2 regions of the Streptomyces sp. MMCC 100 genome follow, and region 1 is predicted to be linked to the other one. Evidence: riboswitches for the same ligand, from Rfam matches in the RefSeq annotation. Region 1 holds a riboswitch; the other holds the start of a gene.

The links. A riboswitch is a leader RNA that binds a small molecule or an ion and turns the genes downstream of it on or off. The one in region 1 is predicted to bind glycine.
Region 2: another riboswitch for glycine. It lies ahead of gcvT (glycine cleavage system aminomethyltransferase GcvT); the one in region 1 lies ahead of gcvP (aminomethyl-transferring glycine dehydrogenase).

What each region holds. Positions count from the first base shown of each region.
Region 1 covers NZ_JBGORK020000001.1:2,448,336-2,462,779, forward strand. Annotated here, with positions in the region: gene clsA (cardiolipin synthase ClsA) at 1-23, shown strand, start outside; gene ABS735_RS11280 (mannose-1-phosphate guanyltransferase) at 136-2,631, shown strand; gene ABS735_RS11285 (DUF881 domain-containing protein) at 2,730-3,635, shown strand; gene ABS735_RS11290 (small basic family protein) at 3,632-3,964, shown strand; gene ABS735_RS11295 (DUF881 domain-containing protein) at 3,970-4,824, shown strand; gene ABS735_RS11300 (FHA domain-containing protein) at 4,976-5,827, shown strand; gene ftsR (transcriptional regulator FtsR) at 5,873-6,613, shown strand; gene ABS735_RS11310 (bifunctional nuclease family protein) at 6,722-7,195, shown strand; gene ABS735_RS11315 (MerR family transcriptional regulator) at 7,387-8,073, shown strand; gene ABS735_RS11320 (DNA polymerase IV) at 8,184-9,602, shown strand; gene ABS735_RS11325 (PRC-barrel domain-containing protein) at 9,646-10,023, opposite strand; glycine riboswitch at 10,174-10,269, shown strand; gene gcvP (aminomethyl-transferring glycine dehydrogenase) at 10,447-13,332, shown strand; gene ABS735_RS11335 (TOBE domain-containing protein) at 13,400-13,819, opposite strand; gene ABS735_RS11340 (ABC transporter ATP-binding protein) at 13,846-14,444, opposite strand, start outside.
Region 2 covers NZ_JBGORK020000001.1:6,381,052-6,395,495, forward strand. Annotated here, with positions in the region: gene ABS735_RS29405 (erythromycin esterase family protein) at 1-853, shown strand, start outside; gene ABS735_RS29410 (trimeric intracellular cation channel family protein) at 863-1,522, opposite strand; gene ABS735_RS29415 (ABC transporter ATP-binding protein) at 1,603-2,952, opposite strand; gene ABS735_RS29420 (ABC transporter ATP-binding protein) at 2,949-4,046, opposite strand; gene ABS735_RS29425 (ABC transporter permease) at 4,043-5,041, opposite strand; gene ABS735_RS29430 (ABC transporter substrate-binding protein) at 5,150-6,952, opposite strand; gene ABS735_RS29435 (ABC transporter permease) at 7,023-8,030, opposite strand; gene ABS735_RS29440 (enhanced serine sensitivity protein SseB C-terminal domain-containing protein) at 8,390-9,187, opposite strand; gene ABS735_RS29445 (enhanced serine sensitivity protein SseB) at 9,356-10,123, opposite strand; gene ABS735_RS29450 (AAA family ATPase) at 10,203-10,871, opposite strand; glycine riboswitch at 11,049-11,142, shown strand; glycine riboswitch at 11,143-11,258, shown strand; gene gcvT (glycine cleavage system aminomethyltransferase GcvT) at 11,298-12,416, shown strand; gene gcvH (glycine cleavage system protein GcvH) at 12,540-12,917, shown strand; gene glyA (serine hydroxymethyltransferase) at 12,932-14,194, shown strand; gene ABS735_RS29470 (L-serine ammonia-lyase) at 14,294-14,444, shown strand, end outside.

The sequences.
Region 1 (14,444 bases):
GTGCGGACGTCGCAGCCGATTGAACCCGCTGATTGTGCGGCCCCGGTGGCCGGATGGCCCGCACTGGAAAAGTGCGGGACCCTGGACGGGTGAAGTCGGCTAAACCGTCGTCTCTCAGAGGAGGACGCTTCCGACATGAAGGCCGTCGTGATGGCTGGAGGCGAAGGCACGCGCCTTCGTCCCATGACCTCGAGCATGCCCAAGCCGCTCCTGCCGGTGGTCAACCGGCCGATCATGGAGCATGTGCTTCGCTTGCTCAAAAGGCATGGGCTCAACGAGACCGTCGTTACCGTCCAGTTCCTGGCCTCGCTGGTCAAGAACTACTTCGGTGACGGCGAAGAGCTCGGAATGGAGCTCACCTATGCCAATGAGGAGAAGCCACTCGGTACCGCCGGAAGCGTCAAGAACGCCGAGGAGGCGTTGAAGGACGATGCCTTCCTCGTCATTTCCGGCGATGCCCTCACCGACTTCGACCTCACCGACCTGATCAATTTCCACAAGGAAAAGGGTTCGCTCGTCACCGTGTGTCTGACGCGCGTGCCCAATCCGCTGGAATTCGGCATCACGATCGTCGACGAGGAGGGCAAGGTCGAACGCTTCCTGGAGAAGCCGACGTGGGGCCAGGTCTTCTCGGACACCGTGAACACCGGGATCTACGTCATGGAGCCCGAGGTCTTCGACTACGTCGACCCCGATGTTCCCGTGGACTGGTCCGGTGACGTCTTCCCGCAGCTGATGAAGGAAGGCAAGCCCATCTACGGCTACGTTGCCGAGGGCTACTGGGAGGACGTCGGTACCCACGAGAGCTATGTGAAGGCCCAGGCCGACGTTCTGGAACGCAAGGTCGACGTCGACATCGACGGCTTCGAGATCTCTCCCGGCGTGTGGGTGGCCGAAGGCGCGGAGGTACATCCCGACGCCGTGCTGCGCGGGCCCCTGTACGTCGGCGACTACGCCAAGGTCGAGGCCGGCGCCGAGATCCGGGAACACACGGTCATCGGGTCCAACGTCGTCGTCAAGAGCGGCGCCTTCCTGCACAAGGCCGTGGTGGCGGACAACGTGTACGTCGGACCGCACAGCAATCTGCGGGGCTGTGTGGTCGGCAAGAACACCGACATCATGCGTGCCGCGCGGATCGAGGACGGCGCGGTCATCGGCGACGAATGCCTGGTCGGTGAAGAATCGATCATCCAGGGGAATGTGCGGGTCTACCCGTTCAAGACCATCGAGGCCGGTGCCTTCGTCAACACGTCGGTGATCTGGGAGTCCCGTGGGCAGGCCCACCTGTTCGGCGCACGCGGGGTCTCCGGCATCCTGAACGTGGAGATCACTCCGGAGCTCGCCGTGCGGCTGGCCGGGGCGTATGCGACGACCCTGAAGAAGGGGTCCACCGTCACCACCGCCCGCGACCACTCCCGTGGTGCCCGTGCGCTGAAGCGGGCGGTGATCTCCGCACTGCAGGCCAGCGCCATCGACGTACGCGACCTCGAGAACGTACCGCTGCCCGTGGCGCGGCAGCAGACGGCGCGGGGCAGTGCCGGCGGGATCATGATCCGTACCACGCTCGGTGTGCCGGACTCCGTCGACATCATGTTCTTCGACGGCCAGGGCGCGGATCTGTCGCAGGGCAGCCAGCGGAAGCTGGACCGCGTGTTCGCGCGGCAGGAGTACCGGCGGGCGTTCCCCGGAGAGATCGGGGACCTGCACTTCCCGTCCAGCGTGTTCGACTCGTACACCGGGTCGCTGCTGCGCAACGTCGACATCACCGGCATCGCGGAGTCCGGGCTCAAGGTGGTCGTCGACGCCTCCAACGGCAGCTCGGGGCTGGTCCTGCCCAGCCTGCTCGGGAAGCTGGGCGTCGACTCGCTGACCATCAATCCCGGTCTCGACGAGGCCAGGCCCACCGAGTCGGCCGACATGCGGCGGTCCGGTCTTGTGCGCCTCGGGGAGATCGTGGCGTCCTCCCGGGCCGCGTTCGGTGTGCGGTTCGACCCGGTCGGTGAGCGGCTGTCGCTCGTCGACGAGAAGGGCCGCATCATCGAGGACGACCGGGCGTTGCTGGTGATGCTGGACCTGATCGCGGCCGAGCGGCGCAGCGGCCGGGTCGCGCTCCCGGTGACGACCACCAGGATCGCCGAGCAGGTCGCCGCGTACCACGGCACGCAGGTCGAGTGGACGACCACCTCTCCGGACGACCTGACGCGGGTCGGGGGTGAGGAGGGCGCGATCTTCGGAGGCGACGGCAAGGGCGGCTTCATCGTCCCCGAGTTCAGCAGCGTCTACGACGGCACGGCGGCCTTCGTGCGGCTGATCGGACTGGTCGCGCGCACGCAGCTCACGCTGAGCCAGATCGACGCGCGGATCCCGCGGGCCCACGTCCTCAAGCGTGATCTGGCCACGCCGTGGGCCGTCAAGGGCCTGGTGATGCGGCGGGTCGTCGAGGCGGCCGGGGACCGGTTCGTGGACACCACGGACGGGGTGCGAGTGGTCGAGACCGACGGGCGCTGGGTGATGGTGCTCCCCGACCCGGCGGAGGCGGTCACCCACCTGTGGGCCGAGGGCCCCGACGACGCCTCCGCGCAGGCGCTGCTGGACGAGTGGGCCGCGGTGGTGGACAGCGCGGGCCGGTAAAACACACCGCACGCGTGCGTGCCGGACAAGTGTCCCCAAGGGGGCCTGTCCGGCACGCCGGTGGGGCCGTTCGGAGGTAGTGGCGGTGGCGTGCGACGATGTGCGGCATGCCGCAGCCACCCCCCGTTCGGAGCACATCCACGCGGCCCGCGCGCCCGGACGCGTCCATGTCATTGCTCACGAACGTCATGGACCACAGCCTCGACGACGGATACGCCGAGGCCGCCGCGCGGAAGAAGGCCGACGGCAGCGGCGGGATGCCCAAGACGCTCCGTGCCAAGCTGGGCCTTGCGGCCGGGCTCGTGCTTGCGGCCCTGGTCGTGACGGTCGGGGCTGCTCAGGCGCGGGTCGCCGCTCCCGCCGTCGCCAAGGAACGTGAGGAGCTCGTCGACCGCATCGAGGGGGAGACCTCGGCGGCCGACAAGCTGGAGAAGAACGTCGACGAGCTGCGCGACGACGTGAACGCGCGCCGGCGCGAGGCGCTGGAGAAGAGCGGCGAGGGCGACCGGTCCGACCTGGTGGGAACCCTGGCGGGCGCGGTCGAGGTGCACGGTCCGGGTGTGAAGCTCGTGGTCAACGACGCCAAGGACGTGGGCACCGGGGCCGACGGGAAACCGCGCGGCACCTCCGGCTTCTCCGACACGGGCCGGGTACGGGACCGGGACATGCAGCGCGTGGTCAACGGGCTGTGGGAGTCGGGCGCCGAGGCGATCTCCATCAACGGACAGCGTCTGACGGCGCTGTCGGCGATCAGGGCCGCGGGTGACGCGATACTGGTCGACAACAGGCCGCTGGTGCCGCCGTACACGGTGCTCGCGGTGGGGGACGGCGAGCGGCTGAGCACCGCGTTCCAGGACAGCGCCGACGGGCTGTACCTGCATGCGCTGCAGGAGAGCTACGGCATCCGGACCGCCATCTCCGTCGCGGACGACCTCAAGCTGCCGGCCGCACCGAGTCTGATCGTACGTACAGCACAGCCGATAACCGAGAAGGGCACATCGTGATCGCCGTACTGGGCCTCGTCGTGGGAGTCGTGGCCGGATTGCTGGTCCGGCCCGAGGTGCCGGCGGCCGTGGAGCCGTATCTCCCGATCGCCGTCGTGGCGGCGCTGGACGCCGTCTTCGGTGGTCTGCGGGCCATGCTCGACGGCATCTTCGACGACAAGGTCTTCGTGGTGTCGTTCCTGTCGAACGTGGTCGTCGCCGCACTGATCGTGTTCCTGGGCGACAAGTTGGGCGTCGGCGCCCAGCTGTCCACCGGTGTCGTGGTGGTCCTCGGCATCCGCATCTTCTCCAACGCCGCGGCGATCCGACGCCACGTCTTCCGGGCGTGAGGCCGATGAGCGAGCACGACGAGCAGGGCGCGAACCGGCTGCGCAAGGAGCTGCCCGAGGAAGTGGCGCCTGCGGAGAACCCGGACGCGGACGCCCGGACGGTCGACCCGCCGCAGGGCACGCAGCAGGAGCGGAACGGGCTGACCGGCAGGCAGCGGCTTCTGAAGGGGCTGTGGCCGCCGCGCCTCACGCGGGCCCAACTCATCGTCGCTCTGCTCCTGTTCGGGCTCGGCTTCGGTCTCGCGGTCCAGGTGGCGTCCAACAGTGACAGCGACAGCGCGCTGCGTGGCGCCCGCCAGGAGGATCTGGTCCGCATCCTCGATGAACTGGACGACCGTACTCAGCGTCTTGAAGACGAGAAGCAGGGCCTCGAGAAACAGCGCGACGAGCTGGAGAACAGCTCCGACCAGGCGGAGGAGGCCCGCAAGCAGACGCTCGAGAAGGAGCGGCAACTGGGCATCCTCGCGGGCACCGTGGCCGCGCAGGGGCCCGGCATCACGGTGACCATCGAGGACACGAAGGGGACGGTCGAGGCGGACATGCTGCTCGACGCGATCCAGGAGCTGCGCGCGGCGGGTGCGGAGGCGATCCAGGTGAACGGCGTACGGGTCGTCGCCGGCACGTATCTCGCCGACTCCGACAACTCCGTCAGCGTCGACGGGAACAAGATCAATGCGCCGTATCGTTTCCAGGTCATCGGCAAGCCGCAGGACCTCGAACCGGCTCTCAACATTCCTGGAGGAGTGGTGCAGACTCTGGAGAAGGAACAGGCCACCGTTACTGTTGAGCGGTCGAGCAAGATCGTCGTGGACGCCTTGCGAGCGGCGAAGCGGCCTGACTACGCTCGGTCGTCCTCCTAGTGAACCGGCGGTGCATGGGGGGCGTCCGGCGAGGGCATGAGGTTGCGGGGGGTCGGCGCACCGATTGGGTGGTGCGTGGTGGAAACTGTCTGGTGGAGACGGACGTTGTGAAGGTGTCCGGGTCGGTCAGTGCGTTCAATAAGGGTTCGTCCTGCCCCACGGGCGGGTCTGTTTCGGTCAAGGGGAATCGCCCGTGAAGTTGTTTGCGAAGTTGTTCGGCAAGAGCGCGCGAGAGGGCAGCAGCGACAACGCGACCGCTCGCCATCGCGCACAGCCCGACGCGGAGGGCTCACGCCCGATGTTCCGGGACCAGGTGGGTGGTCCGGGCGCGCCGTCTGTTGACCCTGCTCAGTCCGGCGGCATAGGTTTCGGCCAGCCCTCGGCCTCGGGTACGGGTGGAGGGTTGAACCCCGACCCGTACGCGTCGAACGCCCCGGCGGGGCAGCCGCGGCAGGAGGATCCGTCCATGTCGGCCCTGGTGTGTACGAGGTGCGGCAACCGCAACGCGGAGAACAGCCGCTTCTGCTCCAACTGCGGCGCTCCGCTGCGGGCCGGCGCGGTCCCGGAGCGCGCGTCCGAGACGACCTCCACGATCTCCATCTCCGGCCTGGAGGCCTACGACGCCGAGGTCACCGGCCAGACGGCGATGCCGGCGCTCTCTCCCGAGGCGCAGGCGGCCGTCGACGCGCTGCCGCTGGGCTCCGCGCTCCTGGTCGTACGCCGGGGTCCCAACTCGGGCAGCCGCTTCCTGCTGGACGGCGAGCTGACCACCGCCGGGCGTCATCCGCAGAGCGACATCTTCCTGGACGACGTGACGGTCTCGCGTCGGCACGTGGAGTTCCGTCGCAGCCCGGACGGTTCGTTCACGGTCGCCGACGTCGGCAGCCTGAACGGTACGTACGTCAACCGGGAGCGCATCGACCAGGTCGCCCTGTCGAACGGTGACGAGGTGCAGATCGGCAAGTACCGGCTGGTGTTCTACGCGAGCCAGCGGGGTTACTGACCCGCCCCCCGGGCCGCACGCCCGGGGAACCTCCAGGGAAGGTCCATGTTTCAAACACCGAGCGGCGGCGCCGGGCAAGGCGCCGCCGCCACGGACAGTGGGCTGATGAGCATCGGCGCGGTGCTGAACGCGCTGCGTGACGAGTTCCCCGACATCACCATCTCCAAGATCCGTTTCCTGGAGTCGGAGGGTCTCGTCGAGCCGCGGCGGACCCCGGCCGGGTATCGCAAGTTCAGCGCGCACGACGTCGAGCGCCTCGGCGAGGTGCTGCGCATGCAGCGGGACCACTATCTGCCGCTCAAGGTGATCCGCGAGCATCTGGACGCCGTGGAGCGCGGTGAGGCCGTGGCGCTGCCGAGGGTCGGCCGGCAGCGGGAGGGGGAGGCGGCCGTACCGGAGCCCGCCGAGAGCCCGACGGTGGCCAGGATCGGGCGGGACGAGCTTCTCGCCACGGCCGGGATCGGCGACCAGGAGCTGAAGGAGTGGGAGTCGTACGGACTCCTCGTCCCGCTGGCCGACGGGGCGTACGACGCCGAGGCGGTCACCGTGGCGTCGCTGGTGGTGCAGCTGGGGCGGTTCGGGATCGAGCCGCGGCACCTGCGGGTGATGAAGGCGGCCGCCGACCGGGAGGCCGGTCTCGTGGACCAGGTGGTGGCCCCGCTGAAGCGGCACCGCAACCCCCAGACCAGGGCACACGCGGAAGCCCGCACCAAGGAGCTGGCGGGCCTGGCGGTGAAGCTGCACGCGGCGCTCGTGCAGACCGCTCTGGGCGTGCGGCTGCCCTGAAACGGGCGGGACCGAGGATCCTGATCGCCCACCCGATCCAGACCCGGATCGCCCACCCGATCCCGGCCCGACTACCCAAACGTCCCGGGCACGGCCTAGGGTTGCTGTGTGAACGAGCTCGATGTCGTAGGTGTCCGGGTCGAGATGCCCTCCAACCAGCCGATCGTGCTGCTGCGCGAGGTGGGCGGCGACCGTTACCTTCCCATCTGGATCGGACCGGGGGAGGCGACGGCGATCGCCTTCGCCCAGCAGGGCATGGCTCCCGCGCGGCCGCTGACCCACGACCTGTTCAAGGACGTGCTGGAGGCCGTCGGCCAGGAGCTCACGGAAGTGCGCATCACCGACCTGCGCGACGGGGTCTTCTACGCCGAGCTGGTCTTCGCGAGCGGGGTGGAGGTCAGTGCCAGGCCGTCCGACGCCATAGCGCTGGCCCTGCGCACCGGTACGCCGATCTACGGCAGCGACACGGTCCTCGACGACGCCGGCATCGCCATCCCGGACGAGCAGGAGGACGAGGTGGAGAAGTTCCGCGAGTTCCTCGACCAGATCTCGCCCGAGGACTTCGGAAGCAGCAACCAGTGACGCATGCGGCCGGGGGCGGTTCAGGGCCGGGCGCGGCCCTGTCCGGGCACATCCGGCTAGCCTTTCCCGGGATCGGGCACGGGAAACCACTCGTAGGGTGATTATCACTCGGCGTGCCGAGTGTGGCGATCGTTGACGCACCCTTGGTGACTGCCTACCTTCGAGGAGGCACGTCAAGGACGGAGGTCGGCGTGAGAATCAGCGGCGACGGTACGGTTGGGGGTGGCCCCGGGCACAGCCTCGGGGCAGGCGGTCCGTACCCTCCCCCGGGCTCCCGGCTTCGCGCAGGCGCGGGCCACGCCCGGCACGGTGGCGCGGCCGATCCCGGTCCGCAGCGACCGGCAGCCGTGGCGACCAGCGGAGGGGCGACGTCCATGGCGTCCGAGCAGATCGGCTATCGCGGGCCGACGGCCTGTGCGGCCGCCGGCATCACCTACCGGCAACTCGACTACTGGGCCCGCACGGGCCTCGTCGAGCCCAGCGTGCGGCCCGCGCACGGGTCCGGAACGCAGCGGCTGTACAGCTTCCGCGACGTGGTCGTGCTGAAGATCGTCAAGCGCTTCCTCGACACCGGAGTGTCACTGCAGAACATCCGCACCACCGTCCAGCACCTGCGGGAGCGCGGCTTTCGCGACCTGGAGCGGATGACGCTGATGAGCGACGGCGCGACCGTCTACGAGTGCACTTCTCCCGACGAGGTGCACGCCCTGCTCCAGGGCGGCCAGGGCGTCTTCGGGATCGCCGTCGGCGTGGTGTGGCGTGACGTGGAGAGCGCGCTGTCCCAGCTGCACGGGGAGCGGATCGACACGGGGGAGACGCTGGTCGGGCACAATCCTGCCGACGAGCTGGCCCGGCGGCGGAACAACAGGGCGGTCTGAACCCCGACGCGGCCCCGGGTGTCCTCCCGCCGGTGGTGGCGCGACGCGCCCCGGGTGTCCTCCCGCCGGTGGTGGCGGCATTGTCAGTGGCGTAGGGCAGCATCGGAGATGTGAGAACCGCGCCCACGATCCTGCATCTCGACATGGATGCCTTCTTCGCCTCGGTGGAGCAGGCGTCCAAGCCGAGTCTGCGCGGGAAGGCCGTGGTCGTGGGCGGCCTCGGACCGCGCGGCGTGGTCGCCACCTGCTCGTACGAGGCGCGGGTGTTCGGGGTGCACTCCGCGATGCCCATGGGCCAGGCACGTCGGCTCGCGCCCCACGCCGCCTACCTCGTTCCGCGCTTCGAGCTCTACCGGTCGATCAGCGAGCAGGTCATGCGGCTGCTGCGGGAGCTGTCGCCCCTGGTGGAGCCGTTGAGCCTGGACGAGGCCTTCGTGGACCTGGAGGCCGGCCAAGCGGCCTGGGACGCGGAGTCGGCGCGGCTGGCCGGGGCGAAGCTGCGCACGGACATCCGCGCCGTCACCGGCCTCACCGGCTCCGTCGGGCTCGCCGCCTCCAAGATGCTCGCCAAGATCGGCTCGGAGGAGGCCAAGCCCGACGGACTCGTGCTCATCCCGCCGGGGACGGAGCGGGCCATGCTGGAGCCGATGACCGTGCGGACGCTGCCCGGGGTGGGGCCGGCCACGGGAGACCACCTGCGCCGGGCGGGGATCACCACGGTCGGCGAGATCGCCGAGGCCGGCGAGGACGAGCTGGTACGGCTGCTGGGCAAGGCGCACGGCCACGCGCTGTACGCCATGGCGCTGGCGCGTGACGAGCGGCCGGTGGTCGCCGAGCGGGAGACCAAGTCCGTGTCGGTCGAGGACACCTACGACGTGGACATCCACGACCGGGTGCGGGTCGGTGTCGAGGTGGGGCGGCTGGCGGACCGCTGCGTGCGTCGGCTGCGCGCCTCCGGTCTGTCCGGGCGGACGATCGTGCTCAAGGTGCGCAGATACGACTTCTCCACGCTGACGCGCTCGGAGACGCTGCGCGGACCCACCGACGACCCCGCGGTGGTGCGGGAGGCCGCCGCCAGACTGCTGGACTCGGTGGACACCACGGGCGGCGTGCGGCTGCTCGGGGTGGGCGTCAGCGGTCTCGCCGACTACACGCAGGAGGACCTGTTCGCACAAGCGGCGGGGGATCGTCCCGAGGTACCGGCCGAGGAGCCCGAGACCGGGCCCGTCGAGGAGCACAGCCCCTCGCCCGCCGAGCGCCGGTGGCCGGCGGGGCACGACGTACGGCACGCGGAGCTCGGGCACGGGTGGGTACAGGGCAGCGGCCTCGGGCGCGTCACCGTGCGGTTCGAGACGCCGTACTCCGAGGTCGGCCGGGTGCGGACCTTCCCGGTGGACGACCCGGAGCTGACCCCGGCGGACCCCCTGCCGCTGGTCGCCCCCGCGGTGCGAGGATCCGGTGGAGAACCCGCGGGAGGACCCGCTGGCGGACCCGGTGGGGGCGGGCCCGCGAGACGGGCGGCCGGGTAGCGCGGGCGGCCGGGTATTGCGGGCGGTGCGGCAGCTGTCGTCGTCAGCTGTCGTCGTTGCCCTTGCCGGCCAGCTTGCCGAAGTCGCGGTCGGGGGGCGGGGGAGCGGCCGCCACGTCCAGGCCGTAGTGGTGGTAGAGCTGGAGTTCCTGTTCCGGCGAGAGGTGACGGCCGACGCCGAAGTCGGGCGCCTCCTTGATCAGGGACCGGTCGAAGGGCACGCGCAGGGTGCCGTCGACCAGCTCGCTGGGCTCCAGGGGGACGAAGGCGTCCCTGCTGAAGAGGCCGGTCCGTATCGCCGCCCACTCGGGGACGCCGGTGGCATCGTCGAGGTACACCTCGTCCACGGTGCCGATCCTGGTGCCGTCGCGGTCGAACGCCTTGCGGCCGATCAGGTTCCGCGGATCGATGTCAGTACGCACGGGGCCCTCCACTTGATCGCACCACTGGGCCGCACTGGGGTCGCACACCAGCCGCCTAATCATCCGTAAGTACTACAAAAGAGCACATGTGGCGGGTCGGCCACTCGAAGTTCGCGCGAGTGCCTCGCTGGTACGCTGGCAAACGGCTGCTGACCCCGCGCGGGAGAGTTCTCCGGACACCGCCGGAGACGCCGAAGGAGCAAATCCTCCCCGGAATCTCTCAGGCTCACGTACCGCACGGACGAGGTCACTCTGGAAAGCAGGGCGGGTGTCGACGGCTTCCGCTCTCACCGACGGTGAAAGCCGGAAGGGCCCACGGGCTCGTCCGGTGAAGCTCTCAGGTTGAGATGACAGAGGGGGAGGCCGTCCGGGTACCCGCGCCGTGGTGCCCCTCGAAGGTCGTCAGACCAGGAGGCCTCCGCAATGACCGCCCATCGCACTCCGCTCTCCGAACTCGAACAGGCCATGCCGTTCGAGCAGCGCCACATCGGCCCCGACCACGAGGCCAGGGCCAAGATGCTCGCGCAGGTCGGTTACGGTTCGCTCGACGAACTGACGGCCGCCGCGGTGCCGGATGTGATCAAGAACGCCGACCGGCTCGACCTGCCGGGCGGGCGCTCCGAGGCCGAGGTGCTGGCCGAGCTGCGCTCCCTGGTCGACCGCAACCAGGTCCTCGACTCCATGATCGGCCTCGGCTACTACGGCACCTTCACCCCGCCGGTCATCCTGCGCAACGTCATGGAGAACCCGTCCTGGTACACGGCGTACACGCCGTACCAGCCGGAGATCTCCCAGGGCCGGCTCGAGGCCCTGCTGAACTTCCAGACGATGGTCGCCGAGCTGACCGGGCTGCCCACCTCCGGTGCCTCGCTGCTCGACGAGGGCACCGCCGCCGCCGAGGCGATGGCGCTCTCCCGGCGCATGGGCAAGAACAAGAAGGGCCTGTTCCTGGTCGACGCGGACGCCCTGCCGCAGACCGTCGCCGTGATACAGACCCGCGCCGAGCCGACCGGCGTCGAGGTGGTCGTCGCCGACCTGAGCGAGGGCATCCCGGCCGAGGTCGCCGAGCGGGAGATCAACGGCGTCCTGATCCAGTACCCGGGCGCTTCCGGGGCCGTACGCGACATCAAGCCGGTGATCGACCGGGCGCACGAGCTCGGCGCGCTCGTCACCGTCGCCGCCGACCTGCTCGCCCTCACGCTGCTCACCTCGCCCGGCGAGCTGGGCGCGGACATCGCCGTGGGCACCACCCAGCGCTTCGGCGTGCCGATGGGCTTCGGCGGGCCGCACGCCGGCTACATGGCCGTGCACGAGAAGTTCGCCCGCAGCCTGCCCGGCCGTCTGGTCGGCGTCTCCGTGGACGCCGACGGCAACAAGGCCTACCGCCTGGCCCTGCAGACCCGCGAGCAGCACATCCGCCGCGAGAAGGCCACCAGCAACATCTGCACCGCGCAGGTGCTGCTCGCCGTCATGGCCGGCATGTACGCCGTCTACCACGGCCCCGAGGGGCTGCGGGCCATCGCCCGGCGCACCCACCGGTACGCCACGATCACCGCTGCCGGCCTCGCCCAGGGCGGCGTCGAGATCGTCCACGGCGCCTACTTCGACACCGTCACCGCGCGGGTGCCCGGCCGGGCCGGCGAGATCGTCCACGCCGCCCGCGAGAACGGCATCAACCTGCGCCTCGTCGACGCCGACCACGTGTCCTTCGCCTGCGACGAGACCACCACGCGCGCCCAGGTCGGCGGCGTGTGGCTGGCCTTCGGCGTCGAGGGCGACGTCGAGGCACTGGACGCGGAGGCCGGGGAGACTCTGCCCGGGGCGCTGCTGCGCACCGACGACTTCCTGACCCATCCCGTCTTCCACCAGCACCGCTCCGAGACCGCGATGCTGCGCTACCTGCGCCGCCTCGCCGACCGGGACTACGCGCTGGACCGCGGCATGATCCCGCTGGGTTCCTGCACCATGAAGCTCAACGCGACCACCGAGATGGAGCCGGTCACCTGGCCCGAGTTCGGCGCGCTGCACCCCTTCGCGCCCGCAGATCAGGCGCAGGGCTACCTGACCCTCATCCGCGAGCTGGAGGAGCGGCTGGCCGAGGTCACCGGGTACGACAAGGTCTCGCTGCAGCCCAACGCCGGGTCGCAGGGCGAGTTCGCGGGCCTGCTCGCCGTACGCGGCTACCACCGGGCCAACGGCGACGAGCAGCGCACCGTCTGCCTCATCCCGTCCTCCGCGCACGGCACCAACGCCGCCAGCGCCGTGATGGCCGGCATGAAGGTCGTCGTCGTCAAGACCGCCGAGGACGGCGAGATCGACGTCGAGGACCTGCGGGCCAAGATCGAGAAGCACCGCGATGAACTGGCCGTGCTGATGATCACGTACCCCTCCACGCACGGCGTGTTCGAGGAGCACGTGGCCGACATCTGCGCCCAGGTGCACGACGCGGGCGGCCAGGTCTACGTGGACGGCGCCAACCTCAACGCCCTGGTCGGCCTCGCCAAGCCCGGCCACTTCGGCGGCGACGTCTCCCACCTGAACCTGCACAAGACCTTCTGCATCCCGCACGGCGGCGGCGGTCCCGGCGTCGGCCCCGTGGGCGTACGGTCGCACCTGGCGCCGTACCTGCCCAACCACCCGCTGCAGCCCACGGCCGGTCCGCAGACGGGTGTCGGCCCGATCTCGGCGGCGCCCTGGGGCTCGGCCGGCATCCTGCCGATCTCCTGGTCGTACGTCCGGCTGATGGGCGGCGAGGGCCTCAAGCGCGCCACGCAGGTGGCCGTGCTGTCCGCCAACTACATCGCCAAGCGCCTGGAGCCGCACTTCCCGGTGCTGTACACCGGCCCGGGCGGTCTCGTCGCGCACGAGTGCATCATCGACCTGCGCCCGCTGACCAAGGCGACCGGCGTGAGCGTCGACGATGTCGCCAAGCGGCTGATCGACTACGGCTTCCACGCGCCGACGATGTCCTTCCCGGTGGCCGGCACGCTGATGATCGAGCCGACCGAGTCCGAGGACCTGGCCGAGCTGGACCGGTTCTGCGAGGCGATGATCGCCATCCGCGCGGAGATCGAGAAGGTCGGCTCCGGCGCCTGGTCCGCCGACGACAACCCGCTGCGCGGCGCCCCGCACACCGCGGGCGCGCTGGGCGGCGAGTGGGACCACGCGTACACGCGCGAGGAGGCCGTCTTCCCGGCCGGTGTGTCCGCCGCCGACAAGTACTGGCCGCCGGTGCGCCGCATCGACCAGGCCTACGGCGACCGGAACCTGGTCTGCTCCTGCCCGCCGCTGGACGCGTACGAGGACTGAGTCCCGCCGCAGAGGTGAGAGAGGCTCCGTCCGGGCTCCCAGGGCCCGGACGGAGCCTCTCGGCGTCTCACACCGTGGCGAGCGACACCTCCGTCGCCTTGACCAGCGCGACGACGGGAACGCCGACGGACAGGGCCAGGTCGTCGGCGGCCTGCCGGGTGATGGCGGCGGTCAGCTCCGCGCCCTCGACGGCGACCGTGACGGAGGCCATCGCGGCGCCGGTGGCGAGGGCGGTGACCGTGCCCGGCAGCCGGTTGCGGATGGACAGGCCGTCGACGCGCCCGGTGGCCAGGGCCACCTCGGTGGACTTCACCAGGGCCCGGACGGTGGTGCCGGGGGCGAGCGCGAGGTCCTCGGCGGACGCCCGGGTGATCGCGGCGGTGAGGTCCTGGCCGCCGGAGAGACGGACCCCGACCGTCGCCATGGCCTCGCCCGGGGTGACGGCGGTGACGGTGCCGGGGAGCTGGTTGCGGATGCTCAGGCTCATGGGGGCACCGTAGCCCGGCGCGGGCGTTACGCCGGGTATGCATGGGTCTGCGTCGCCTTGACCGTCGCCCACACCCGGGCACCCGGATGGAGGCCCAGCTCGGCCGCGGCGACCGTGGTGAGGTCGGCGGCGAGCGGGAGTTCGCCCGTGAGGTCCACGCGGATCTGGTCGCCGTGGCTCTCCAGGCCCGCGACCTCGCAGCGCCACAGGTTGCGGGCGCTGGAGCCGGCGGGACGTTCGCCGTACAGCGTCACGGCGCCCGGCGGGAAGGCCACGAAGACGGGACCGGAGAGATCCTCGGTGGTGGTGATGCCCGGGCCGGTGCCGAGCCGTACGGTGTGCCCCTCGGCCTGCCCCCGGTAGAGGTTCAGGCCGACCAGCTGGGCGATGTAGTCCGTGCGGGGACGGCGGGCGATGTCGGCGGGCCTGCCCTCCTGGACGACCGCGCCGTCCTCGACCACGACCAGCCGGTCGGCCAGCACCATGGCGTCCAGCGGGTCATGCGTGACCAGTACGGCGACGGCCTCGAACTCGGTCAGATGGCGGCGGAGCTGGGCGCGCACCTCCAGCCGGGTCCGGGCGTCGAGGGCCGCCAGCGGCTCGTCCAGCAGGAGCAGCCGGGGGC
Region 2 (14,444 bases), 3.9 Mb from region 1:
GCACGAGCGGATCCGCTTCGCCGGTTTCGACGGCCCGCTGGAGATCACCGGCGCCGCGAGCCCCCGGCAGGCCCTCACCGCGCTCCACGACTACCTGTCGGCCGCGGTGGACCCGGCCCTGCTCCCCTGCACCCCGAAGACACTGGACCGCCTGCTCGGCGCCGACGACCGGTGGACCGAGCCCGAGGCGATGACGGACCCGGCGCGGTCCGTGGGGCGGTCGGCCGAGGCCGGGGAGCTGCGGACGCTCGCCGCCGACCTGGTGTCCCTGCTGGCCGAGCAGACGCCGCACCTGCTCGCCTCCTCCTCACGGGACGACTGGGAGCGGGCGCGCCTGCACGGGCGTACCGCCACCGGACTGCTGACGTACCACTACTGGATGGCCGAGGCCTCCCCGGCCCGCATGACCCGGATGCTGGGCGTGCGGGACCGGATGATGGCGGACAACCTCCTCGCGCTCGCCGACCGGGGGCCGACGCTCGTCCACGCCCACAACTCCCACCTCCAGCGCGAGCAGAGCTCGATGCGGATGTGGCAGGGGCGACTGGAGTGGTGGAGCGCCGGTGCCCTCGTCAGCGCCCGGCTCGGCAGGGAGTACGCCTTCGTGGCGACGGCTCTCGGCACGATCCGGCATCAGGGGGTGGACACCCCGCCGCCGGGCACCGTCGAGGGGCTCCTCTACGCGCTGCCCGAGAACCCCTGCGTCGTCGACCCCGCGCTCCTGGCCGACGCCCTCGGCGACCCGCGGCCGGCGCCCCGGGTCTCCCCCTGGTTCGGCTACGCCCCGCTCGACCCCGGCCACCTGGACACCGTCGACGGCGTCGTCTTCGTCAAGGACATGCCGCGCCCGTAGCCGTTCGGCTCAGTCCCCCTCGACCACCGTCGACCTGCGGTTCCAGGCGCGCGGCGCCCGCCAGTGGTAGCGCAGGGCGAGCAGCCGCAGGACGAAGGCCGTGACGACCGCGAGTCCGCTGGTGAAGGGGGTGAGCGTCTCGTAGCGGATGCACAGGGCGACCATCGTGGAGCCGACGATCGCCGGTACGGCGTACAGGTCGCGGTCCCAGCGCAGCAGCGAGGGCACCTCGTTGGCGAGCACGTCGCGCAGGACGCCGCCACCCACGGCGGTGGTCAGGCCGAGGCACGCCGAGGCGGTCAGGCCGAGACCGTAGTCGTACGCCTTGGTGGTGCCGGCGACGCAGAACAGGCCGAGGCCCGCCGCGTCGAAGATGTTCACGCCGGTCTGGAGGCGCTCCACGTGGGGGTGGAGGAAGAAGACCAGCAGCGTCGCGAGCAGCGGGGTGAGGAAGTATCCGAGGTCGGTGAAGGCGGCGGGCGGCACCGCGCCGATCACCAGGTCCCGGAACAGTCCGCCGCCCAGCGCGGTGACCTCGGCGAGGACGGCGATGCCGAAGACGTCGAAGTTCTTGCGTACGGCCAGCAGCGCGCCGGAGATGGCGAAGACGAAGATGCCGACCAGGTCGAGCGTGTGCTGGACGGTGGGGCTGAAGAGTTGCTCGTACACCCTTCCATTCTTACCTGCCAGTGAGCCCCTGCCTTACAAACGAAGGCAGGGGCTCACTGGTAGGGCGCGGGTGAGTGAGGTCACTTCTCCTTGGCGGGAGGCTCCTCGTCGCCGCTCTCGGCGCTCTCCGCACCCTCGACGGTCTCCGCGCCCTCGGCGCTCTCCGCACCCTCGACGGTCTCGGCACCCTCGGTGGTCTCCGCACCCTCGGTGCTCTCCGACGCCTCGACCTCCGCGGCCACCGCCGCCGAGGTCGCCGCCGACTCGGCCAGCGCCTCCTCCGACACCAGCTCCGCCGCCTCCTTGGCCGCGGTGAGCAGGACGACGTCCTGCGGTGCCTGGTCCTCGAAGTTCTCCGGATGGTGGCAGGCCACCTGCTGGCCCGGCCGCAGCTCCTTGAGCGGCGGCTCGGTGGTGGTGCAGATCTGCGTCGCCTTCCAGCACCGGGTGTGGAAGCGGCAGCCGGTCGGCGGGGCGATCGGCGAGGGCACGTCGCCCTTGAGCAGGATGCGCTCGCTCTTGGCCGACTTGCGGGCCGGGTCCGGGATCGGGACGGCCGACATCAGCGCCTTGGTGTACGGGTGCATCGGCGACTTGTAGAGCAGGTCGCGGTCGGCCAGCTCCATGATCTTGCCGAGGTACATCACCGCGATGCGGTCCGAGACGTGCCGGACGACGGACAGGTCGTGCGCGATGATCACGTACGTCAGGCCCAGCTCCTGCTGGAGGTCGTCGAGCAGGTTGACGACCTGGGCCTGGATCGACACGTCGAGCGCGGAGACCGGCTCGTCGGCCACGACCAGCTTCGGGTTGAGCGCGAGCGCGCGGGCGATGCCGATGCGCTGGCGCTGGCCGCCGGAGAACTCGTGCGGATAGCGGTTGTAGTGCTCGGGGTTGAGACCGACCACCGACAGCAGCCGCTGGACCTCCTTCTTGACCCCGCCCTCGGGCTGGACGCCCTGGAGCTTGAAGGGGGCGCTGACGATCGTGCCGATGGTGTGGCGCGGGTTCAGCGAGGAGTACGGGTCCTGGAAGATCATCTGCACGTCGCGGCGCAGCGGACGCATGCCGCCGACCCCGAGGTGGGTGATGTCCTTGCCCTGGAACTCGACCTTGCCCGCGGTCGGCTCCAGGAGCCGGGTGATCAGCCGGCCCATGGTCGACTTGCCGCAGCCGGACTCGCCCACGACGCCCAGCGTTTCGCCGGACCTGACCTCGAAGTCGATGCCGTCGACGGCGCGGACCGCGCCGACCTGGCGCTGCAGCAGGCCCTTCTTGATCGGGAAGTGCTTCTGCAGCCCGGTGACCTTCAGCAGGGTCTCGCCGGGGGCGGCACCCTTGGTGAGGGTGGCGGTCCCGGCGGACTTGCCCTCGGTGCCGTCGCTCTGCGCGGGGATGCCCACCGCTTCGTCCTTGGCTTCGTCACTCACAGCTTCGGCGCAATCTCTTCGGTCCAGATACGCTCCCGCTGCTCCTGCGACATGTGGCAGGCGGCCCAGTGCTTGCTGCCGACCTCGGTCAGCTCGGGGCGGACCGTGCGGGTGACGTCGTCCTTGGGCACGTCGGCGTACGGGCAGCGCGGGTTGAAGGCGCAGCCGGACGGGAGGTTGATGAGGGAGGGCGGCGAGCCCTTGACCGGGATGAGGCGTTCCTGCTGGTCGCGGTCGAGCCGCGGCATCGAGCCGAGCAGGCCCCAGGTGTAGGGGTGGCGGGGTTCGTAGAACACCTTCTCCGCCGGACCGCGCTCGACGCACCGGCCGCCGTACATCACCAGGAGGTCGTCGGCCAGCTCGGCGACGACGCCCAGGTCGTGGGTGATGACGATGACCGCGGAGCCGAACTCCTTCTGCAGGTCCCGGATGAGGTCGAGGATCTGCGCCTGGACGGTGACGTCCAGGGCGGTGGTCGGCTCGTCCGCGATGAGCAGCTCGGGGTTGTTGACCAGCGACATCGCGATCATCGCGCGCTGGCGCATACCTCCGGAGAACTCGTGCGGGTAGCTGTCCACCCGCTTGTCCGGCTGCGGGATGCCGACCCGGTCGAGCATCTCCACCGCGCGGCGCTTGGCGGTCTTCTTGTCCACCTTGTGGTGGATGCGGTACGCCTCCACGATCTGCTGGCCGATCGTGTAGTACGGGTGCAGCGCGGACAGCGGATCCTGGAAGATCATCGCCATCTCGCGGCCGCGCAGCTTGCGCACGTGGTCGGGGTCGGCGGACAGCAGCTCGGTGCCGTCCAGCCAGATCTCGCCGGATATCCGCGCCTTGCGCTTGCCGTACTGGCCGGCGGTGTGCAGGCCCATGATGCCGAGCGAGGTCACCGACTTGCCGGAGCCGGACTCGCCCACGATGCCGAGGGTCTTGCCCTTCTCCAGCTGGAAGGAGAGCCCGTCGACGGACTTGACCAGACCGTCGTCGGTCGGGAAGTGGACCTTGAGGTCGCGTACTTCCAGGAAGGCGGTCGGCGCGGGCGAGGCGCCGGTGGGCTCGCCCACCGCTGCCCCGCTCTTGCTCAGTTCGGTCATGCGAGCCTCACTCGGGGGTCGATCACGGCGTACAGGATGTCCACCACGAGGTTGGCGATCAGCACCGCGAGAGAAGTGATCAGGACGACGCCCAGGATGAAGGGCAGGTCGTGGTTCTTGATCGCGTCCAGCACCTTCTGGCCGAGGCCGGGGAGGCTGAACGTGGTCTCGGTCAGGACCGCGCCGCCCATCAGGGCGCCGAGGTCCATGCCGAGCATGGTGAGCAGGGGGGTCAGGGTCGACCGCATCGCGTGCTTGCTGATGACGACCTGTTCCTTGAGGCCCTTGGCCCGCGCGGTGCGGATGTAGTCCTCGCCGAGGATCTCCAGCATGGTGGCGCGGGTGATCCGGGCGTACATCGCGGCGTACAGGAAGGCCAGCGTGATCCAGGGCAGGATCATGCCGCCGAACCATCCGCTGAAGCTCTCCTCGAGCGGTACGAACTCACCGTCGATCCAGCCCAGTCCGTAGGAGAAGATCGCCAGGCTGAGCAGACCGGTGAAGTAGATGGGGAGGGAGACACCCGCCAGGGCGACGACCATCGCGCTGCGGTCCCACAGGGTGCCGCGCTTGAGGGCGGAGAGCACACCGGCGGCCACGCCGAAGATCAGCCACAGCACGGCGGCACCGAGCGCGAGAGCCAGGGTCACCGGGAAACGCTCGGTCAGCACCGGCCACACGGACTGCTCGGTCTTGAAGGAGTAACCGAAGCAGGGCGCGGCGCAGTGGGTCACGTCGCCGCCGGCCGCGTAGGTACGGCCCGCGAAGATTCCCTTGAAGAACTCCCAGGCCTGCACGAGCACCGGGTCGCCCAGACCCAGCTTCTCCCGCACACCCTCGACGGCGGCGGGGTCCGCCTGCTTGCCGACGAAGTTCAGGGCGATGTCGACCCCGGCCCACTTGGGGACGAGGAAGAAGATGCAGAAGACCACCAGGATGATGACCACGAGCATCACTGCGGCGGCGAACAGCCGCCTGATGAGGTAAGCGAGCACGGGTTGCGGCCCGCTGCGTCCCGCGGGCCGCCGGAGGTCGTCCGACGGCCCGCGGTCACGCCGCGCCGGCCTTCACCTGCCTTTCGTGCCGTACGGCGGGTGTACCGGTTACTTCTTGGGGTTCTTCAGGCCGATGTTCACGAAGTCGTACATACCGCTGTAGGCGTCGGTGGTGTACACGTTCGCGATGTTGCTGGAACGCCAGTTGATGAACTTCTCGAAGACGAAGGGCAGGTAGTAGCCGCCCTCCATCACCTTGTGGTTGATCTCCGTGGCGATCTTCTCCTTGCCCGCGTCGTCCTTCGCGGTCAGGTAGTCGGCGAAGAGACCGTCGATCTTCGGGTCGTCGATCATCGCGAAGTTGTTGTTCGCGCTGTCGAGGATGTAGTCGCTGTGCCACAGCGGCAGACCGTAGCCCTGCACGGACGGGAAGTCCGGGCCCCAGCCCATGATGATGATGCCGTAGCCCTTCTTCTTCACGTTCGTGGGGCTACCGATGACGCTGGCGTACTGCGAGCCGTCGTACTGGTCGATCTCGACGTTGATGCCGACCTTCTTCAGCGAGGCCTGGAGGGACTCGGCGGTGGCGACCTCGACCGGCTTGTTGTTGCGGACCGCGATGGTGGTCTTGAAGCCGTTCGGCTGGCCGCAGGCCTTCAGCTCTTCCTTGGCCTTCTCGACGTTGCCCTTCTTGTTGGCACCGGCCATCTCGTACGGGTCGTACTTCTGGCCCTCGGAGCCCGGGACGGCGGGCGGCAGCATGTTGGTGCCGATGTCACCGCCGGCGACCGGGCCGCCGCGCGCGGTCTGCAGGGAGACGTGGTCGGCCCCGTAGAGCACGGCCTTGCGGCAGTGGATGTTGTTGAACGGCGCCACGTTCTGCGGGAACGCGGCGTACCGGATGTAACCCGAGACCGGGTTGTCCAGGTTCTCCTTGTGCTCCTTCAGCGCCGTGGTGCGGCCCTGGGGCGACAGACCGGTCTGGGCCAGGTCGATGTCGTAGTCGCCGGCGATCAGGCGGGCGTCCAGGTCGTTGGCGTTGGTGAAGAACTTGATCGTGATCTTGTCCGGGTACGCCTTGCGGATCGGGTCCGAGCTCTGCTTCCACTCGGTGTTGCGGACCAGGGTCAGGTCCTTGCCCGGGTTGTACGACTCGAACTTGTACGGGCCCGAGGAGAACGGGTGCAGGCCGTACTTGGACTTGGTGTCCTTGTCCTGGCGGACCGGGGACGCCGAGGTCAGCGCGAGCATCTCCTCGAAGTCCGAGTTGGCCTGCGGCAGGTGGAAGACGATCGTCTTGTCGTCCGGCGTCTCGATCGCCTTCAGACCCAGCTTGTCCTTGGACTTGTCCTTGTACGGGCCCTTGTACTCGTCCTTGGGGTCGAGCACCTCCTTGAGGTACGTCGGACCGCCGGACAGCACGTCCTGCGCCCACACGCGCTCGATGCCGTACTTGACGTCCTTGGAGGTGATCGGCTTGCCGTCCTCCCAGGTGATGCCGTCACGCAGGGTGTACGTGTAGGTCTTGCCGTCCTCCGAGACCTTGGCGACGTCGGTCGCGAGGTCGGGGGTGACCTCGGCGCCCGTCTTGCCCGGCTCCGTCTTGTTCGTGACGAGCTGGCGGCTGTAGTAGCGGGAGAAGTTCCACATGAAGCCGTAGTAGCCACGCGTGGTGTCCCACGAGTCGGCGTCCTGCGAGCTGGCGAACTTCAGCGTGCCGCCCTTCTTGGCCTCGGAGGCCTGGGCGACCTTGTTGTTGGCGGCGTCGAAGCCGGCCGCGCCGTTCTTCGAACCGCTGCCGCCGTCGTCATCGCCGCCGCCGCCGCACGCCGCCGTGGTCAGCAGCGCGGCGACCACTGCGGCAGCGGCCAAAGCCTGCTTGCGCCGCCCTGAGGTGCGTTGGGTAGTCACGATCTCGGATCCTCCGGATTAGATGAGAGACCCCGTGCAGGTGCCACGGGTCGCTTTGCGGTACGGCAGGTCAGCGGGAGCCCTTCGGGTCCAACGCGTCGCGCACGCCGTCACCGAAGAGGTTGAAGGCAAGAACGGTGATGAAGATCGCCACACCGGGGACCACCATGTACATGGGGTCCGACTTGTAGTAGTCGATCGCGCTCGAGAGCATCTGCCCCCAGGACGACGTGGGCGGCTTGACGCCCACGCCCAGGAAGCTGAGCGCCGCCTCGGTGAGGATGTTGGTGGGGATCATCATCGTCGTGTAGACGATGATCGGCGCCACCAGGTTGGGCAGCAGTTCCTTGAACAGGATGTAGAACCGTCCGGCCCCCAGCGACCGGGCCGCCTCGACGTACTCCCGTTCGCGCATCGAGAGGGTCTGGCCGCGGACCACGCGACCGATGTAGGGCCAGCCGAAGAAGCCGATGACCACGATCATCATGAGCAGGCGCACGCCCGTGCCGCTCAGCCCCAGCATGGAGTCCGGCAGCACGGAGACCAGCGCGATGATGAACAGGAGCTGCGGGAAGGCCAGCAGACCGTCCATGATCCGGCTGATGAGGGAGTCGACCCAGCCGCCGAAGAAGCCGGCCAGGACACCGAGGACGGTGCCGATGACCACGGCGACCATCGCGGACAGGAAGCCGACGAGCAGCGAGATCCGGGCTCCGTGGACGATGCGGGCGAAGATGTCACGGCCGTTGACCGGCTCCACGCCGAGCCAGTGGTCGCCGCTGATGCCGCCCAGGGAACCCGTGGGGGTGCCGAACAGCGGGTCGATCATGTCCTCGTTGTACGCGTTGGGCTCCTGCCCGTAGAGGGAGGTGATCAGGGGCGCGAGCACGGCGATCACGATGAGAACCAGCACCACGACGCCGCCCGCGAGGGCCAGCCTGTCCCTCTTCAGGCGCTCCCAGGCGATCCGGCCCAGGGAGCGCCCTTGTACCGACTTGGCCTCGGCGCCGGCGACCGCCGCTTCCTCTGCCGCACTCGGGGCCGCTTCCGCGGTCGGCTCGTGCAATGGTGCCGTCATCTGGCAGGGACCCCTCTCAACCGGCGGTAGCCGGCCCGCACTTGCCGCTGTAGCGGCGTGATCAGTCCGTCGTACAAAGAGGCGAGCAACCACCCCTTGTTGCGGGAGTCTTCAACGCTTTGGCGATCTGTAGCCAGAGCTGACGGGGAATGGATGCGCAACCGTGATGCTGTTTGAGGTGTTCCGTTATCCGGACAGCGGGTAACGGGGGCCGGACGCGGGCGAGTTGGGACATCGGGGACATGATGGTGCTTTGTGCCGTCATCTACGCGCGAAGATGATCCCTGATGTCCCGGTCCGGTGGCCCCGCCCGACCGCCGGGCAGGCGGTCGCCGCCGCCTCCGTCCTGTCTCCGGCCGTCAGTACCGGCTACCGGCCGGAGGGTATCCGTAGCCACCCGCCGGCGCCTGGGCGGGGGCGGGCGCGTGGGCCTCGCGGTCGTAGAACGGGCGGGCGTTGGCGCGCAGCCACAGGGCGACCGGGTCGTGGGTGTCGGTCATCGCCACCGTCGACACCGGCAGCCCGTCGGGCACCGCGCCGACGGACTGCTGCATCATCGCGCGCACCGCGTCGACGGCCGGCGGGGAGGTGTCGTACACGTCCAGGCCGATGGCGAGATACGGCGCTCCCAGCGTCGGCTGCACCCAGGCGCGGCGCAGCGCGCGGACCGCCGGGGTGCGGTGGGCGTTCTGCGCGAGCAGGGCGTAGAACTGGGGGATCTCGATGGCCGGTTCGGACAGGCGCAGGGGCCCGGCGGGCTGGCGGTCCAGTCCGGAGGCGATACGGCGCAGGTCGAGCCAGGGGACGCCGACGCCGCCGCCGGGGGCGTGCGGGTTGAGCCACAGGCCGTAGTGGTCCGGGTAGAGGGCGCGGGCGACCTCCAGGCCGTCGACCACCTCGTACGACCGGTTCCAGCCACTGGCGGAGAGCTCCTGGGCGGAGGTGACGCAGGGCGCGTAGCCGTAGCCCTCGACCTCCATGTTCCCGTACTGGGCGTCCGGGGAGCCGGCCTGTCCGTGCCACAGCAGCATCCAGACCTGGCCGGAGGTGGGGGTGGCGAGGGCGCGCAGCAGGGCCTCGTAGGCGTCGTAACGCCCGGGCGTCACCTGGCGCAGCATGTGCTCGACCTGCCCGGTCGTGGTGCCGCTGGCGCTCACGTGTATCGCCCCTTCGAGAAGTTCCCCCGGTGTTGGAACCAGCTTAAGGCTCCGCCGGGTGCGGGGGCCTTTGAGCTCGGGGTGTGCTGTCGTCCTGCGGGTGCGGGTTCCGCCGTGGTTGATCGCGCAGTTCCCCGCGCCCTTTGGGTACGTTGCCCCAGGCGGTGATTACAAGTCACGGTCGTAGAACGGGCGGACCTTGTCCCGCATCCAGTCGCAGACCGGGTCCTGGGCCGCCTCCAGGAGGACCAGGTTGACCTGCCACTTCAGGGGGGACTTGGTCAGGGCGCGGCCCAGGGCCTCCAGGGGGAGGGCGCGGGCGTCGCCCTCCCAGTGGGCGAGTTCGACGCCGACGTACAGGACCGGGTCGGCGGTCTCGACGGCGGCCAGGCAGCGGCGCGCGCTGCGTACGACGCCGGTGGCGGCGAACTCGGCGGAGGCGGCGGCCAGGAAGTCCACCGGGTCGTCCTGCCAGTCCGGCTCGAAGAGGCGGACCCGGCCGCCGGACGCGGGCCCGTCCAGCGGGGAGCGTCCGGCCCGGCACAGCTCGGCCACGGCGGGCGGCGGCAGCGGGATGCCCACCACGCCCTCCGGGTTCACCACGATGCCGACCTGCGGGGGCAGACCGCGGGCGAACTCCGCGGCGGGGGCGACGGTGTACGCCATCTGCGCCCCGGCGACCTGCCGGAACTGCTCCTCGGAGCTGAACGCCGGCACGTAGGCCTGGCCGTCGATCTCCAGCGAGGGCAGGTCGAGGGGGCCGCTGTGCGGGCCGCCGCCGTTGGGCAGGGGTATCCACAGGAAGCTGCGGCCGAGGACCTCCACGATCCGGCCGCCGGCCGTCGGGACGCCGAGGGAGGCGGACAGCACCTCCTCCAGCTCGTTGCCGGGCCACCCGCCGTGCGGATGGGGGTGCGCCTGTGCCGGGAAGTCCATCTGCCTACCTACCGCCTGCCTGGTACCGCTGTTCGTGGCTGAAAGGCTAACCCGTTCGGCCCCGGCGCCCTACCGTGCGTCACCCCGTGAAGGCGATCCGGTGCAGGGTGTCCGCCGCCGCCCGGTCGAGGACGACCGCCGAGGCGCAGCCGGCGGGCAGCGCGCCCTCGGTCACCGCGCGCAGCAGGCGGGAGTTGGCCGCGCGGTGCCGCAGGAACGCGTACTGCGACACGCCCCGGCCGCGTTCGCGCTGGCCGGCCAGGGCCTCGTCGGCGCCGACGTCGAGCAGCAGCAGGTGCAGGGTGCCGCCCCGGCGGCGGGCCTCGCGGGCCAGCCAGCCGCGCACCCAGGCCTGCGTGCCGCAGTCGTGCACGACGACGCCCTCGCCGGAGCGCAGCGCGCGGCGCAGTCCGGCGTAGTGGGCGAGGCGGACGAGGGGGCGGTAGAGCGCGTACGGCAGCAGGCGCGGCATGCGGCGGTCCCAGCGGTCGCGGGTGTCCTGGGAGTCGACGCGCCCGCCGCGCACGGTGCGCCGCATCAGCGTGGACTTGCCGCTGCCGGGCAGGCCGGTGATCACCACCAGGTCCCGGGGGCCGAAGAGCAGAGCGTGCGGGCTGCGGCCGTCGCGGTCCCTGAGGTCACGGACGACGGGCGTGGGCGAAGGGGCGCACGCCTCGGTCGCCGGAGCGGCCGGCTGCTTGGGCAGCGCGAGTCCCGAGGTCGTGGCGTACGCCGTGGTCCTGTTCACCGTGATCGTCCTCCCCTGGGGCGGTTCACGAGTCCCTCCCCGTCGAGTGTAAAGAGAAGGTAATGCGCAGGTCTCGCGTTTTCGTTCGCTTACTGCCACAAGCCGGTTACAGATCACGGTCTGCCATGGATCGACCCGGCGTGCAATGATGGCGACGCCAACTGCATACCGGCCGTTTGAATCCGCGCGGGAGAGTCCCCGGCCGCGCCGGGGCGCCGAAGGAGCAAGTCCCTCCCTTGAATCTCTCAGGCACCGTTACCGCGCGGGCGAGGCACATCTGAAAAGCGGACCGCCCCCGACGGCTGTCCCACCCAAGGTGCAAGCCCTGATCGCCGTACTCCGGTGGCCGTGGCGAACCTCTCAGGTTCCGATGACAGATGGGGAGGACCGACCTCGCCACGTCCTGTCCTGGGAGACGACCGACCGATGAGCAGTACCGAACTGCGCCGTACCGCGCTCGATGCCACGCATCGCGCGCTGGGCGCGACGATGACCGACTTCGCCGGCTGGGACATGCCCCTGCGCTACGGCTCCGAGCGCGAGGAGCACGTCGCGGTGCGCACCCGTGCCGGTCTCTTCGACCTCTCGCACATGGGTGAGATCACCGTCACCGGGCCGCAGGCGGCCGAGCTGCTGAACTTCGCGCTGGTCGGCAACATCGGCAGCGTGAAGCCGGGCCGCGCCCGCTACACCATGATCTGCCGCGAGGACGGCGGCATCCTGGACGACCTGATCGTCTACCGCCTGGACGACACCGAGTACATGGTCGTCGCCAACGCCTCCAACGCCCAGGTCGTCCTGGACGCGCTGACCGAGCGCGCGGCCGGCTTCGACGCCGAGGTGCGCGACGACCGCGACGCCTACGCGCTGCTGGCGGTGCAGGGCCCCGAGTCCCCGGGCATCCTCGCGTCGCTCACCGACGCCGACCTGGACGGCCTCAAGTACTACGCCGGTCTGCCCGGCACGGTCGCGGGCGTTCCCGCGCTCATCGCGCGCACCGGTTACACCGGCGAGGACGGCTTCGAGCTGTTCGTGAAGCCGGAGCACGCCGTCGAGCTGTGGCAGGCGCTGACCAAGGCGGGCGAGGGCGCCGGACTGGTCCCGTGCGGCCTGTCCTGCCGGGACACGCTGCGCCTGGAGGCGGGCATGCCGCTGTACGGGAACGAGCTGACGACCGCGCTGACGCCGTTCGACGCCGGTCTCGGCCGGGTGGTGAAGTTCGAGAAGGAGGGCGACTTCGTCGGGCGCGCCGCGCTGACCGAGGCCGCCGAGCGCGCCGCTTCCGAGCCGCCCCGCGTCCTGGTCGGCCTGGTCGCCGAGGGCCGCCGGGTCCCGCGCGCCGGGTACCAGGTGGTCGCCGGCGGCGAGGTGATCGGCGAGGTCACCTCCGGTGCCCCGTCCCCGACGCTGGGCAAGCCGATCGCCATGGCGTACGTCGACGCCGCGCACGCGGCTCCGGGCACGGAGGGCGTCGGTGTGGACATCCGGGGCAGTCACGAGCCGTACGAGGTCGTGGCGCTGCCGTTCTACAAGCGCCAGAAGTAACACTGGGCGACAGCCCTCTTCGGCAGCCTTCCCGGCGGCCTTCCCGGCGGCTCTTTCGTCGTCCCACTCCGCCCCGCCACCCCCTTCACCAGCCACTTCCTCGCGTACAGGAGAATTCAGGCCATGAGCAACCCCCAGCAGCTGCGCTACAGCAAGGAGCACGAGTGGCTGTCGGGCGCCGAGGACGGCGCCTCGACGGTCGGCATCACGGAGCACGCGGCCAACGCACTCGGTGACGTCGTCTTCGTTCAGCTCCCCGAGGTCGGCGACTCGGTCACCGCGGGCGAGACCTGCGGCGAACTGGAGTCGACCAAGTCCGTCTCCGACCTGTACTCCCCCGTCTCCGGTGAGGTCACCGAGGTCAACGAGGACGTCGTCAACGACCCGTCGCTGGTGAACAGCGCCCCCTTCGAGGGCGGCTGGCTGTTCAAGGTGCGGATCACGGACGAGCCGGCCGACCTGCTCTCCGCCGACGAGTACACCGCCTTCACCGCCGGCTGAGGAGTCCCGACCGCATGTCGCTTCTGAACACACCCCTGCACGAGCTGGACCCCGACGTCGCCGCCGCCGTCGACGCCGAGCTGGACCGCCAGCAGTCCACCCTCGAGATGATCGCCTCGGAGAACTTCGCCCCGGTCGCGGTCATGGAGGCCCAGGGCTCGGTCCTCACCAACAAGTACGCCGAGGGCTACCCCGGCCGCCGCTACTACGGCGGCTGCGAGCACGTCGACGTGGTCGAGCAGATCGCCATCGACCGGGTCAAGGCGCTCTTCGGCGCCGAGCACGCCAACGTGCAGCCGCACTCGGGCGCCCAGGCCAACGCGGCCGCGATGTTCGCGCTGCTCAAGCCCGGCGACACGATCATGGGTCTGAACCTCGCCCACGGCGGGCACCTGACCCACGGCATGAAGATCAACTTCTCCGGCAAGCTCTACAACGTCGTGCCCTACCACGTCGGCGACGACGGCCAGGTCGACATGGCCGAGGTCGAGCGCCTCGCCAAGGAGACGAAGCCGAAGCTGATCGTGGCCGGCTGGTCGGCGTACCCGCGTCAGCTGGACTTCGCCGCGTTCCGCAAGGTCGCGGACGAGGTCGGCGCCTACCTGATGGTCGACATGGCGCACTTCGCCGGTCTGGTCGCGGCGGGCCTGCACCCGAACCCGGTCCCGCACGCCCACGTGGTCACCACGACCACGCACAAGACGCTGGGCGGCCCCCGCGGCGGTGTGATCCTCTCCACGGCCGAGCTGGCCAAGAAGATCAACTCCGCCGTCTTCCCCGGTCAGCAGGGTGGCCCGCTGGAGCACGTGGTGGCCGCCAAGGCCGTCGCCTTCAAGGTCGCCGCGAGCGAGGACTTCAAGGAGCGCCAGGGCCGTACGCTGGAGGGTGCCCGCATCCTGGCCGAGCGCCTGGTGCGGGACGACGCCAAGGCGGCGGGCGTCTCCGTCCTGACCGGCGGCACGGACGTCCACCTGGTCCTGGTGGACCTGCGTGACTCCGAGCTGGACGGACAGCAGGCCGAGGACCGCCTCCACGAGGTCGGCATCACGGTCAACCGCAACGCCGTCCCGAACGACCCGCGTCCGCCGATGGTGACCTCCGGTCTGCGCATCGGTACGCCGGCCCTGGCGACCCGCGGCTTCACCGCCGAGGACTTCGCCGAGGTCGCGGACGTGATCGCCGAGGCGCTGAAGCCGTCCTACGACGCGGAGGCCCTCAAGGCCCGGGTGAAGGCCCTGGCCGACAAGCACCCGCTGTACCCGGGTCTGAACAAGTAGACACCACGCCTTCGGGTGCGGCGCCGCGTCCGCCACAAGCAGGTCCGGCGCCCACCCGGAGCACCACCCTCCGCACCACCCCCGTTCTGAGGAGTCCCCGTGGCCATCTCGGTCTTCGACCTGTTCTCGATCGGCATCGGCCCGTCGAGCTCGCACACGGTCGGCCCGATGCGCGCGGCCCGCATGTTCGCCCGCCGCCTGCGCAACGAGGAGCTGCTGGACTCCGTCGCCTCGGTCCGCGCCGAGCTGT